Regions from separate parts of the Pseudoalteromonas sp. RWi3 genome, predicted to be linked through region 1. Evidence: predicted binding sites of a transcription regulator. Region 1 holds the regulator's gene; each other region holds the start of a gene.
The links. The regulator FliA, encoded in region 1, starts transcription of late flagellar genes. The targets are predictions, from matches to a motif close to CTAAAGNTNNNNNNNNNNNNGCCGATA.
Positions count from the first base shown of each region.

Region 2: a site for FliA is predicted at 1,909-1,935, ahead of pomA (flagellar motor protein PomA). Genes of this name have one in related genera too.
Region 3: a site for FliA is predicted at 1,888-1,914, ahead of ACFI4Z_RS07465 (VC2046/SO_2500 family protein). Genes of this name have one in related genera too.
Region 4: a site for FliA is predicted at 1,512-1,538, ahead of ACFI4Z_RS18315 (DUF5610 domain-containing protein). Genes of this name have one in related genera too.

Region 1 is NZ_JBHNYL010000001.1:752,957-756,093, forward strand. It holds gene ACFI4Z_RS03235 (protein phosphatase CheZ) at 1-571, opposite strand, end outside; gene cheY (chemotaxis response regulator CheY) at 589-972, opposite strand; gene ACFI4Z_RS03245 (RNA polymerase sigma factor FliA) at 1,013-1,723, opposite strand; gene ACFI4Z_RS03250 (MinD/ParA family ATP-binding protein) at 1,750-2,610, opposite strand; gene flhF (flagellar biosynthesis protein FlhF) at 2,603-3,137, opposite strand, start outside.
Region 2 is NZ_JBHNYL010000021.1:4,554-7,690, forward strand. It holds gene ACFI4Z_RS17565 (flagellar motor protein MotB) at 155-1,075, opposite strand; gene pomA (flagellar motor protein PomA) at 1,078-1,845, opposite strand; gene xseB (exodeoxyribonuclease VII small subunit) at 2,148-2,390, shown strand; gene ispA ((2E,6E)-farnesyl diphosphate synthase) at 2,394-3,137, shown strand, end outside.
Region 3 is NZ_JBHNYL010000004.1:23,695-26,831, forward strand. It holds gene ACFI4Z_RS07450 (RNA recognition motif domain-containing protein) at 1-101, shown strand, start outside; gene ACFI4Z_RS07455 (hypothetical protein) at 167-754, opposite strand; gene ACFI4Z_RS07460 (DUF6172 family protein) at 877-1,185, opposite strand; gene ACFI4Z_RS07465 (VC2046/SO_2500 family protein) at 1,332-1,853, opposite strand; tRNA gene ACFI4Z_RS07470 (tRNA-Tyr) at 1,966-2,050, shown strand; tRNA gene ACFI4Z_RS07475 (tRNA-Tyr) at 2,099-2,183, shown strand; gene ACFI4Z_RS07480 (M48 family metallopeptidase) at 2,226-2,927, opposite strand; gene ACFI4Z_RS07485 (ion channel) at 3,035-3,137, shown strand, end outside.
Region 4 is NZ_JBHNYL010000026.1:1,178-4,314, reverse strand. It holds gene ACFI4Z_RS18325 (2-thiouracil desulfurase family protein) at 1-300, shown strand, start outside; gene trmA (tRNA (uridine(54)-C5)-methyltransferase TrmA) at 306-1,403, opposite strand; gene ACFI4Z_RS18315 (DUF5610 domain-containing protein) at 1,568-2,686, shown strand; gene murI (glutamate racemase) at 2,750-3,137, shown strand, end outside.

The DNA of each region.
Region 1 (3,137 bases):
AGCTATCTTCAACTTCTCTAACTAATTCAATGACCCTTCGTATAACTTGACCTGTTAAATCTTGAAAATCTTGTGCCATTAACACGTTTGTCATTAAGCCCTGTAACTCATCTGTTTTAGTATGAGAATGGCTCATAAATTTATCTAAACTATGACAAAGTGTTTTAAACTCACCAAGCTCAATTTCACGACTCATCAAACGATCCCAAGTTGGCTTGATATGAGCAATCTCATCTGCTAATTCTTGCGCTATTGGTAAACTTGCTTCAACCGCGTCCATCGTTTTGTTGGCAGCATTTTCAGTCATTTCCATAACATAGTTTAAACGCTGTTTTGCATCTGGAAGTGCATCTGTCGTCAAATCCGATAAGCGCGTATCAAGTTCGAAGTTTTTTAACGCATCATGCAGTTGACGCGTTAACTTACCTACTTCAGCAAACAACTCAGATTGCTCTTGAGAAGCCGCATCAATAATTAGCTGGTCAGCTTTTTCTTGTTCGCCATTTTCAAGGTAAACAACAAGCTGACGGGCTTGTTCTAAACTGATCTGAGGCGCAGCAAGTGCTGACATAAGCCTCTCCTATTTATTTAGCCTAGGCGCTCGAACACTTTTTCCAATTTGGTTTTCAGTGTTGCGGCAGTAAATGGTTTTACAATGTAGCCGTTAACGCCGGCTTGAGCAGCAGCAACAATTTGTTCTTTTTTAGCTTCTGCTGTCACCATTAATACAGGGATATGTTTAAGCGTTCCATCAGCTCTGATAGCACGTAATAAATCAATACCTTGCATACCCGGCATATTCCAATCGGTTACAACAAAATCAAATTCTTGATTTTGTAACATGGGTAAAGCTGTTGAACCATCGTCAGCTTCTTGTACATTTGTAAAGCCTAAATCTCTTAAAAGATTTTTGATGATACGTCTCATCGTCGAAAAATCATCAACAACAAGAATTTTCATGTTTTTATCCAAAACATCCTCCGGTGAGGTCTGAACCTATATTTACTTACTTCTAGTTTATCCAGTCATTGATTTTTGCTTTTAGCTTAATCATCGCCTGACCATGTATCTGGCTCACACGCGATTCACTAACATCGAGTATGTGCCCAATTTCTTTTAAATTCATTTCATCATTGTAATATAGCGAGAGCACAAGCCCATCCCGCTCTGGCAAAGACTTTATCGCAGCTAACAAGGATTCATTAAAACGTTCATTCTTAACGTTATTAAAGGGCTTGTCCAGTGCAAAATCTTGACCAACAGGAGTTATAACATCTTCATCAACTCCTAAATCCTCAATGCCTAGTACTTTACTCGAATTTACATCACTAAGGATATGATGGTACTCATCAAGCGTAATATCAAGTTTTTCAGCAACTTCAAAGTCTTTAGGTTCACGGTTTAATTCGCTTTCTAACCCTGAAATTGCTTCTGCTACCATTCGACTGTTGCGATGAACCGAGCGTGGAGCCCAGTCACCACGGCGCATTTCATCAAGCATCGCACCACGAATTCTTATGCCAGCAAAGGTTTCAAAGCTGGCACCTTTTGAGGTATCGAAATTTTTTGACGCTTCAATTAACCCAATCATACCAGCTTGTATTAAATCATCTAGTTGCACGCTTGGAGGTAAACGCGCAATGAGGTGACACGCTACTTTTTTAACTAATGAAGCATGTTTCTCAATAATTGCATTTAAGTTTACTGTAGATTGATATCCCATCGCTTTATTCACCGATGCAGTCATAGTTAGCCGTTTACTAATTTTTCTATGAAGAACTCTAAATGGCCAGATGGTTGATTAGGTATAGGCCATTTTACTGCTTTTGTCGCTAATGTTTTAAATGCAACTGCTGCTGGGGAATTAGGAAACAACTCCACAATGACCTTTTGTCGACGAGTAGATTTACGCATATTCTCATCATAGGGCACGGTTGCAACCAGCTCCATTGAAACATCTAAAAAGCGATCTGTTACTTTGGAAAGTTTGGCAAATAGCTCATGGCCTTCGCGCATGCTGCGCACCATATTGGCAACTATTTTAAATTTGTACACACCATGCTCACGACTGAGCACTTTGATTAGTGCGTAAGCATCTGTTATTGAAGTCGGTTCATCGCAAACAACAACCATGACGTCTTGCGCTGCGCGTGAAAAGCTCAGCACCATGTCAGAAATACCTGCGGCAGTATCAACAATTAAAATATCAAACTCAGTGCTCAACTCACTAAATGCACGAATTAATCCGGCATGCTCTGAAGGTGACAACTCGACCATGCTTTGAGAACCAGAGGTTGCAGGGACTATTTTTATACCTGCAGGCCCTTCAACTAAGATTTCGTCAAGTTCACATTCCCCAGAAAGAACATGAGATAAATTTCGCTCTACGCGTAAACCAAGCATCACATCGCAATTAGCTAAGCCTAAATCGGCATCCAGTACTAAAACCCTATTACCTAATTGGCCTAAAGCTATTGCAGTATTAAGTGATACATTAGTTTTACCTACACCACCCTTACCACCAGTAACAGCGATAACCTTTACGCTGTTATTATTGTTTTGACTCATCTTTCGCAGGCCACTTGCTTGATCTAATACTGTGTTAATCATACATCCCTACTGTGCTTGACGCTACTGCTTGACGCCTTGAATGTTGTACTTTTGTTCTTTTTAGGTATAGCTGCTCTGCTTTTTTAACCAATTTTTCAGCATTTGCTACACGAATATCCTCAGGAACTCGTTGACCATTAGTAAGATACCCTATTGGGAGGCGATTTTGAATCGCTATGCTAATAATCTCGCCTAAACTAAGCGATTCATCCAGTTTTGTGAAAATACAGCCATTTAGCTGAACTTTTTTAAAGTGCCTTACAGTTTCTTGCAGTACGTTAATTTGTGCTGTGGCGCTTAACACTAAATAACTACGAATATCAACGCGCTGATTACGCATTAGCGTGTTTAGCTGCTCAGTTAACCGTAAGTCTCTTTGGCTCATTCCTGCTGTGTCTATTAATACTAGTCGCTTATTTCGTAAATGGTATAAAACTTCTGCTAATTCATTAGCATCTTTTACTTGTTTTACGCCACAACCAATAATTCGCCCATAAGTAGCAAGTTGTTCATAAGCACCAATACGG
Region 2 (3,137 bases), on a different contig from region 1:
AAGCTCCAGCACTGTTTATATAAACAGTACTTTAGCACAATGTATTATCGATTACATAAATTTAAGCGCAACAAAAACTTTCAAACTTACAATTTATAAAAAAGCAGCATTACATTTACCTGCTGGCCTTAGCTATGTAATTCGGCTCAATACATTATCTTACTTCAATAGGATCTGACTCTTTTGCCTTGCCTTGCATAATTGAAATTTCAACACGTCTGTTTCTGCGTCTGTCGGTATCGGTTTCATTAGGAACCAACGGGCGAGTTTCAGCATGACCAACAACGACCATCCTGCTCTTATCAAACCCTGGTGCTTTTTGCATTTCTGTTGCAACTGCTACAGCACGCTTAGACGACAAATCCCAGTTATTTGTATAAAGCTCATTTGACACCTGGAAGTCATCTGTATGGCCTGACACCGTAATTTCACCCGGTACGTCTTTTAATAAAGTCGCTATATCTTGAATAATTGGTTTAAAACGAGGCTGTAAAAACGCACTGCCGGAAGGGAATGAACCATTCTCTCGAATACGAATAATTATTTGTTGCCCCAATGACTCTAGCTCTACAGCGCCATCCATAATTTGTTGCTCTAATTGCTGCGCAATTTTCTTAACGAGTTCGTTAACTTGTTCTTGATCTGCAGACGATGTAGATTGCTCAGAAGCTTGTTGCTGCGCGGTGCTTTGCGATTCACCACCACGTTTATTACCACGCTGTTCCTGACGCCCCCCAGCCGAGCTTTCATCACCCGCTTGAAACTCGAGCATTTGTTGTGTCATTTCAACTGTTTGCTGTTGAATAGTTTCAATAGGCGTGGGTTCAGGTTTACCTGGGGTAAATTCCATCGCTATTACAGAGGTTCCTTTTGGTATATCTTTTACCTCAATTTTATTTTGCACACCAAAAGCAAATTTCATTGAGCCCGCAATCTGTTTAAATTTAAGCACATCCATTTCAGAAAATGCGAGCAAGAGTACAAAAAAGCACATTAACAATGACATTAAATCAGCGAAGGTCCCCATCCAAGCTGGCAATCCTGGGGGAGGACATTTGCACTCTTCATCAGACATGCTTACTCCTCAGTGTCCACATTACGCTTAGATTCAGCGAGGTAATTCTTTAAAATCCCTTCAATAACTTTTGGATTTTGACCGTCTTGGATACCTAAAACAGCATCCAAAATTAAACGTTGGTTCATTGCCTCTTCTTCTTTACGAAGCTCTAATTTAACCTGAATAGGGATCGCAATAACGTTTGCTAAAAAGGCACCATACAAGGTGGTTAATAACGCAACCGCCATTGCCGGACCGATTGCTTTTGGGTCATCCATGTTTGATAACATTGCAACCAAACCAATCAATGTACCTATCATGCCCATAGCAGGTGCGATATCAGCAAGCGCTTTAAATAGCCCTGCCCCTGACTCATGACGTGTAGAAGTAAGCGAGATGTCTTTTTGCAGCGTTGCGCGAACAACATCGGCATCATGTCCGTCTACAAGCATATCAACGCCTTTACGCATAAAGCCGTTGGGAATTTCGGCCTCTTCGAGAGCCAAGAATCCTCCTTTACGAGCAGAATCAGCCAGTTCAACTGCCTTTTCAATTAGCTCTTCAGGCGATTCAATTTTAAACATAAATGCTTTAGCGCATACTTTACCAATACCTAAGAATTGGCCCATGGTGTAGTTGGATAGAACGATAAAAATCGAGCCACCAAATACGATGACAACTGATGGCGTGTTGTAAAACATAGCCACTTCACCGTTACTACTTTGCACCATCGACATTACGATTAAGCCAATTGCCCCAAGAATACCTATAATGGTTGCTAAATCCACTTACCCCTCCAGAGGAATTGATACTTTGCTACTTTTAATAACAAACTTTTATTATTAACTGCTTATCGGCAATAGATTGAATTACTTAAATCATTTACGTGAATAAATGGTTTAACTTTATTGCCTATTATAGTGTCATTCTAATCAAACTGCCCCATCCCGCAAGGGTTAACCTTAGGTTCAGGTAATTAAACTGTCACCTTAAAGCTAAAATAAATAAAAAAAATGCATCAGTCTTTGACCTAGTTTAGCATTCCCCCTAAAATTGGCCTCAATTTCATATCATCTAAGTTGAATCAACGATGGCGACTAAAAAACCTGAAAATTTGAGCTTTGAGCAAGCACTTGAAGAATTAACTGTAATCGTCACCGACATGGAACAAGGTGATTTATCTCTTGAGCAATCTTTAAAGCAGTTCGAACGCGGCATTGCGCTTGCCAATGCATCTTCAAGCAAATTACAACAAGCTGAACAAAAAGTGGCAATTTTGATGGGTAATGACCCTCAGTCACCACTTACTAACTTTAAAAACGATTTGGATTAATCGGTGCATATTTTAGAACAAATAAAAGTTGCACAACATGATGTTGAAGCCGTGCTAGATAACTACTTTTCACTACCACTTGATACTGAAGATAGCATAAAAAAAGCGACACACTATGGGGTATTGAATGGCGGCAAGCGTATACGCCCCTTCCTTGTTTATGAAACGGGTAAAATGCTGGGCGCAGATAAAAAAGATTTAGATGTACTTGCTGCAGCAATAGAGTGTATTCACAGCTATTCATTGGTGCATGACGATTTACCTGCAATGGATGATGACGATTTACGTCGAGGCAGGCCGACATGCCATATTATGTATGGTGAAGCTCACGCAATTTTAGCCGGTGATGCACTGCAAACATTGGCTTTTGATTTAATCGCTAACCATACGTTTAGCATACCAGCTTCTCAACAGCTTAAAATGATTGCTGCATTAAGCAAGGCGTCAGGTATTGAGGGTATGGTAGGAGGGCAAGCGCTTGATATTGCCGCAACTGATGAAGCTATCTCATTACCTGCACTCGAACGTATTCATAAGCTTAAAACCGGTGCTTTGCTCAATTGCGCAATTACATTAGGCGCATTGTGTGCACCTAACACCAGTGACTATACGTTTTCACAGTTAAAAATTTTTGGCGAATCCATTGGTTTGGCATTTCAAGTGCAGGACGACATTCTTGATGTAGAAGGCGATACCTTTATTCTTGGTAAGCCTCAAGGGTCAGATATAGCAGCAAATAAAGCTACA
Region 3 (3,137 bases), on a different contig from region 1:
TTGAAATGCCTATTGAATCAGAAGCTAACGATGCAATTAAAGCGTTAAACCAAAGCAATGTTGATAAGAACAAGATCCGTGTTAAATTGGCTGACGCTTAAAAAAACCACGCTAGACAAAAAACCAGCAATTGCTGGTTTTTATATCTAGAATCTGAGGCTGGAGGTTAAGGTCTCAATGAAATATTTTTAACCTCAATTGTCGCTTCCCCACCAAGTTCATCCTTTAGATCTGGCACTAAATAAATTGCACTTACGTTCTCTTTTATTATTCCCTTATCGACGGAATTTTCAGGAGTCCAGCTTGGTCTAGCAAAATCCGCTAAACCTATGCAGTGAGTACCCCACTGAGTTTGTGCTGGAAGTATATACTGGTAGTGTGCATAACTTTTATCACCTTGCCCACCATAATCCTTTTGAGAGAGCTTCACAACGAGATTTTTGCTGCTTTTATATTTAAGTAAAATAGCTGAATTACCTTCAAACGTTTGCTCCGGTAAATCATAGATCAGCTCAACCCAAGAATTATTTTTGGCATCCACTCTTGGCACTCGTTTAAACGAAATCCAGATGCGCTCATCTGTTAACAGCGTCTGCTTCATTTTGACTTCACTGCCGTGTGGATCAGTGGCAAAGCGCCAATCTTTTTCATTAAGTGCGGTTGGAGCCGGCTCTTGCTGACACTGCGGTGCTGAGGTTGAAGACACTGAAAGTACAGAGCTAAGTACCATAAGCGATAAGGCTGGAATAAACATACAACATCCTTTTTATTATTTTTTCTTTACAGTTGTTGTTAGCATACCTGAAATTTGTTTTTATTTCAGGCACAAAAAATGGGCAATTAAGCCCACTCTTTTAGCACAATAATATTTATTGCTTAATCATCAGCTTCATCATCAAAATCTGGCGACTGGCGCTGTGCTGGTCTTGCCAAAATTTCCACATAGAAAGATGATAGCTCCTGCTTTTCAATTTCGCTGATACAATTATTAATTTCGGCAACATGCACAACTTGCGCTTCTTCTACTGTGTTACCAAATTTACAATCAAATGCCCAATAATCAGCATCGAACGGTAACGTTTTGTTACGCTCTCTTTTCAAATATTTTTTCACTTCATGCTTTGCAGCGTCAACCATGCGAGGGTATTTGATTTTCTCGTGATTCAGCGTGAATGTTTTCTTCATTATGTTCCTAAATTACCTTGGTTTAATGATAATGGCATTTTTGAATCCCATTTAAGGCCATTATAGCAACTGCATTTAAGTTTTGGGTGCTTTTTTTTCCTTAAACTGAATAAATTACTTTAGCGGTTATTTATTGCAAAAAAGTGTCATGCTTGGGCCACGTGTAACGGCTGGTGTAATGCGTCATTATTAAGGTTGTCGTAAAATGCGGCCGCATCAATTTGTGGGTTATCTAGTTGCGTTTCTTTATCAAGATGACGCTTGCGAACCGCTGGCTCACAGTTATCGATAATGTGAAGAGGAATATGTTGCTTATCATCTCGAACAGCAAGCGGCTCAGGTGATAAACAGCTGCGTAAGCGTATATCACTCATTCCTGCTTGGTGCAAAATCTGTGCGTTGTGCTCACCGATAAGCATATCAAACTCATCTGGCGCAAGAGGTTGTTTGGGGCCAGCGCCGAGCTCAGAGCGCAACTGTGCTTCATCGTATTCTTTCGCATCAGCGCCAAATGGGGTTTTGGGTAAATGAAATTGACTAAAATCTAGAGCATCATGGGACAACATAGCTAAAAGTAACGCAAACTCGCCTCGACGTGATTCACACACGCTTTTCGCGAGGCGATTGTCGAGCTGACTCTCTGTGATTAACAATCCATCAATTTGCATAGACTTTGGCCGATTATGTTCATGAATAAATATTTATCGGCATTATTTGATATTTCTTTAGCTTTTTTCTTTACTTAAATAATAAGTTTGCTATTATCGGCGCCGTTGCATTGGAGGGGTTCCCGAGCGGCCAAAGGGATCAGACTGTAAATCTGACGGCTCAGCCTTCGCTGGTTCGAATCCAGCTCCCTCCACCACTTTTCTTACCGCTAAGTTAAGTGGGGCCAAATGTAACAAAATAGTGTGGAGGGGTTCCCGAGCGGCCAAAGGGATCAGACTGTAAATCTGACGGCTCAGCCTTCGCTGGTTCGAATCCAGCTCCCTCCACCACTTCTTTCTACCTCAGTTTTTTAATTATAAAAAATCAATACACTAATCAAATACCCATTGTAAACTCATGCCATGCTGCTTTAGCCATTGTGATGCTTTTTTGTATTGCGGATGAAACGTCCCCACTCTCAACCAAAACTGACTACTGTGGTTTAAGTATTTTAAATGTGATAATTCATGCACTACCACATAATCAATCACCCATTTTGGCGCACCGACTAGTAAAAGGTTAAACGTCAACTCTCTACGACGATTACAACTGCCCCAACGTCGTTTATAAATCATGATTTTTAACTTGTTCGGTAACTCTTCCCCCATTTGCTTACAATAATCATGTATTCGCATTTCAATATAACTTTCTAATTGAGCGTGCAAAAAACTTTCTAGCTGACTTTGATACATTGCTGTTTTATTTTTTACACGAGGTGAAACTGTGATGTTTAGGCCTGACATTATACCACTGTCAATTTCAGCCACTGCCGTTTTTTTACCGATATTAAAGCTGAGCTTCAATGGTGAGCCAAACAAGTTAATCTGCAAGGATTTGAGTGGTAACTGCTGCGTTTGTATTAATTCACTTTGTTTTGTTATCTGTAATTGAATCCAATCTTGTTTTGTTTGTAACCAGTGTTCTATTGAAGCAACCGCGACACCATAAGGAGCATAAACCGTCAGTGATTGCTGTTGTACTTTCATCGCAACCGTTTTACGCCGGCGGCTTCGTTTTAATGTGTATTCAACCAATTTAAACTCTTGAGCGCACTAATAAAGAAATTTGCATGCGCATATAATACCTTGCTAAATAACTGCTAATCTATAAATAAGTATAATAATTTAAAGCTCAAACAATTATGCCAGATAAGCCTTGTTGCAGTTATACCTCACCTGATAACAAACAATGCCAAGAAACAGACATGGGCACAGGATTTTGCTTTTGGCACGATAAAAAGTTTG
Region 4 (3,137 bases), on a different contig from region 1:
AGAGCGCCAGCCGAGATCAGGCACGGTAAAGTGATTACAAATGACGATGAAGATGTAACAGCTGCATTCAGGTTAGGCGCGAAGAAGGCCTTACAATTATGTATGTCTCATAATATCCGCTTTGCACTGCTAAAAGAATCAAGCCCATCATGTGGTCGTAATACAATTTATGATGGCTCGCATCAGGGTATTAAAGTTGCGGGAATGGGGTTAACGGCTGCATTATTAGAACGAAATGGAATTAAAGTATTTAGTGAGGTGCAAATGCCAGCACTATTAAAAGCGCTGGCTTCATGCTGAGCAGTCTATTTCTTTTGTAAAAATACACCGGATTCAATATGGTGGGTATATGGGAATTGATCAAAAATAGCAAAACGTTTTACTTCATGGGTTTTACACAAGTGATCAAGGTCTCGCTCAAGAGTGTCTGGGTTACATGAGATATAAATAATATTTTCGTAGTTCGCGACTAAATCACATGTCAGCGTATCCATGCCAGCTCGCGGAGGATCGACAAGGATTGTTTGGCAATCATAACTTTTTAGATCAATCCCTTCTAAACGTGAGAATGTACGCTCGCCGTTCATAGCCTGAGTAAATTCTTCACTCGACATACGAATAATATCTAAGTTGGTGACCTTGTTTTGGCTAATATTGTACTGTGCTGAGTGCACCGATGACTTTGAGATTTCTGTAGCAAGTACTTTATTAAACGAGCCCGCCAGTGCGATAGAAAAGTTACCATTACCACAATAGAGCTCTAGTAGGTCGTTTTTAAGCGGCGCGCATAACTGTTGCGCCCACTCCAGCATTTTTATATTTACCTTGGCATTAGGCTGAGTAAAACTGTTTTCAACTTGCTGAAATATAAACTCTTTGCCATTGACGGTTAAATGCTCTGTGACAAAGTCTTCACCTAGCACTTCTTTTTGCTTACGGGCACGACCGATAAAGTCAATTTTAAACGTCTTGCTCAGTTTAGCTTTAAGTGCTTTTATTTCTGCCATCCATTGCTCATCAAGTGGCTTGTGATAAAGCAGGCTAACTAATATCTCACCGCTTAATGTAGACAGGTAATCAATTTGGAATAACTTACGGCGTAAAACTTCGCAGCCTTTTAAGTTGTCGATCATGGCAGCCATTACATCGCCAATTAAAGGTGCCGCAGGGTCGAAGGTATCAACACGTATTTTTTCTTTTGTAGCTTGATCAAACATAATGTGGAATAAATCGTCACCTTCATGCCATACTCTAAATTCAGCGCGTTGACGATAGTGAATAGGCTCAGAGCCAAATACTTCTAATTGCTCAACACCGAAACGTTGGAATTGCGCAATGATACGCTGCTCTTTCTCGTTTAACTGCGCATCGTATATTGATGTATCTATCTTAATCACTGCCATTATGCTTGCTACCTTTTTCTTTAAGCTACTTATCGGCGCTATTGTAGGGGGCAGAGAGTATTTGTCTAGTTTTGCGTAATGAAAGCTGATGTTTTTTTGAACATTTCTCTTTAGTTATTTTAGTGCGGGCCGATAATAAAGAATACAACTATAGGAGTCGGATCATGAAAATTGGCAATTTTGGCTATGTGCCTAACAATAACGTCAATCAAAACAGTAATAAAGCCGGTGCATTGCAGCAGCCGACAATACAATCTCCCCAAGATAGTTATCAGCAACGTGGCAAAGAGCTCGCTGCCAAAGTGCTAGGTGAGAAAATGGCTGAAGCGCTTGGCTTGCCCGTAGTAGAAGAGAAAAAAGATAAACCTCTATTTGATTTCGAAGAAATTGTTAAAAACGTTTTAGGCTTTGTTACCGGCGCCGTAAAAAAAGCGCAAGCCGATGGTGCGGATGACGATCAGCTTAAAGAGATGCTTGGTGCAGCACGCAAAGGCGTTCAAACCGGGATAGATGGTGCTGTTGATGAATTAAAAGGCACAGGTGTCTTTAATGATGAAATTGAGCAGGGCATTGAAAAGTCAAAAGAAGGTATTTTTAATGGCCTTGATGACTTTGAAGAGGATTTGTTTAATCCAAAACCTGATTCCGTAAGTGTTAGCCAAGCCCAGTATTTAAGTTTGAGTAATAATGCAGAGTATAAATTCACAACTGCTGAAGGCGATGAAGTGAGTATAAGCTTTGCAGATGCTTTCAAACAACAGTCAGCAAGTAGTTATCAGCGCTCCGATGATAATGAAGGGTTTGCAAGAGAATCATCACAATCTCGCGATTTATCGTTTAGCATGTCTGTAAATGGTGATTTAAATGAGGATGAACAAGAAGCCATTAATGCTTTAATGGAAGATCTTCAAAGTGTGAGCCAAACCTTTTTTGGTGGCGACCTAGAAGAGGCTTTTGAGCAAGCACAAGAACTGAACCTAGGTAATGAGCAGCTGGTGGCTTTTTCAATGAACTTAAAGCAAACTAAAACGTTTGCGTCTATAAAAGGGTATGAAGAGAATAGACCCGCGCCAGAGAAAGAAATCGCAAATAAAGTAGCGCCATTTAATGATGACTTAAAAGAGGCATTTAACAAAGCGAGTGAACTTGGCTTACAAAATCAATTGTCAGGTATTCTTCAGTGGTTAAACCAAGACCAAGAAGAGATTGGTAAACTTGTTGATTATACAAAAGCAATGTTTGAACAAATGAATAACTTGCGTGAAACAGTATCTGAAGCTTAGGCTTTATTTTACAAAGAGTGCATGGCAAACTGCTCAGCTTAAGTAAAGTCTGGAGCCAGTAGTTTGTCATCACATATTTTAGTATTCGATTCAGGTATTGGCGGGACAACGGTACTTGAGCATATTCAAGCATTAATCCCTAATGCCTCTTTTAGCTACTTTATGGATAACGCTTACCTACCTTACGGAGAATTAAGTTCGCAACAGATTATTGCAAGGCTAACTTCCCTTTTACACTTCATCGAAAACGAAAACCTTCACGTTGATATATTGGTAATAGCGTGTAATACGGCCTCAACATCAGCATTAGCAGCCATTAGAGCGTTAACCACTATACCTATAGTGGGTGTGGTACCGGCAATTAAACCAGCTGCAAGTATAACCAAAAGTAAACGTATTGGCTTATTAGCCACACCAGCAACCACACGTAGCATATACACAAAGCAGCTTA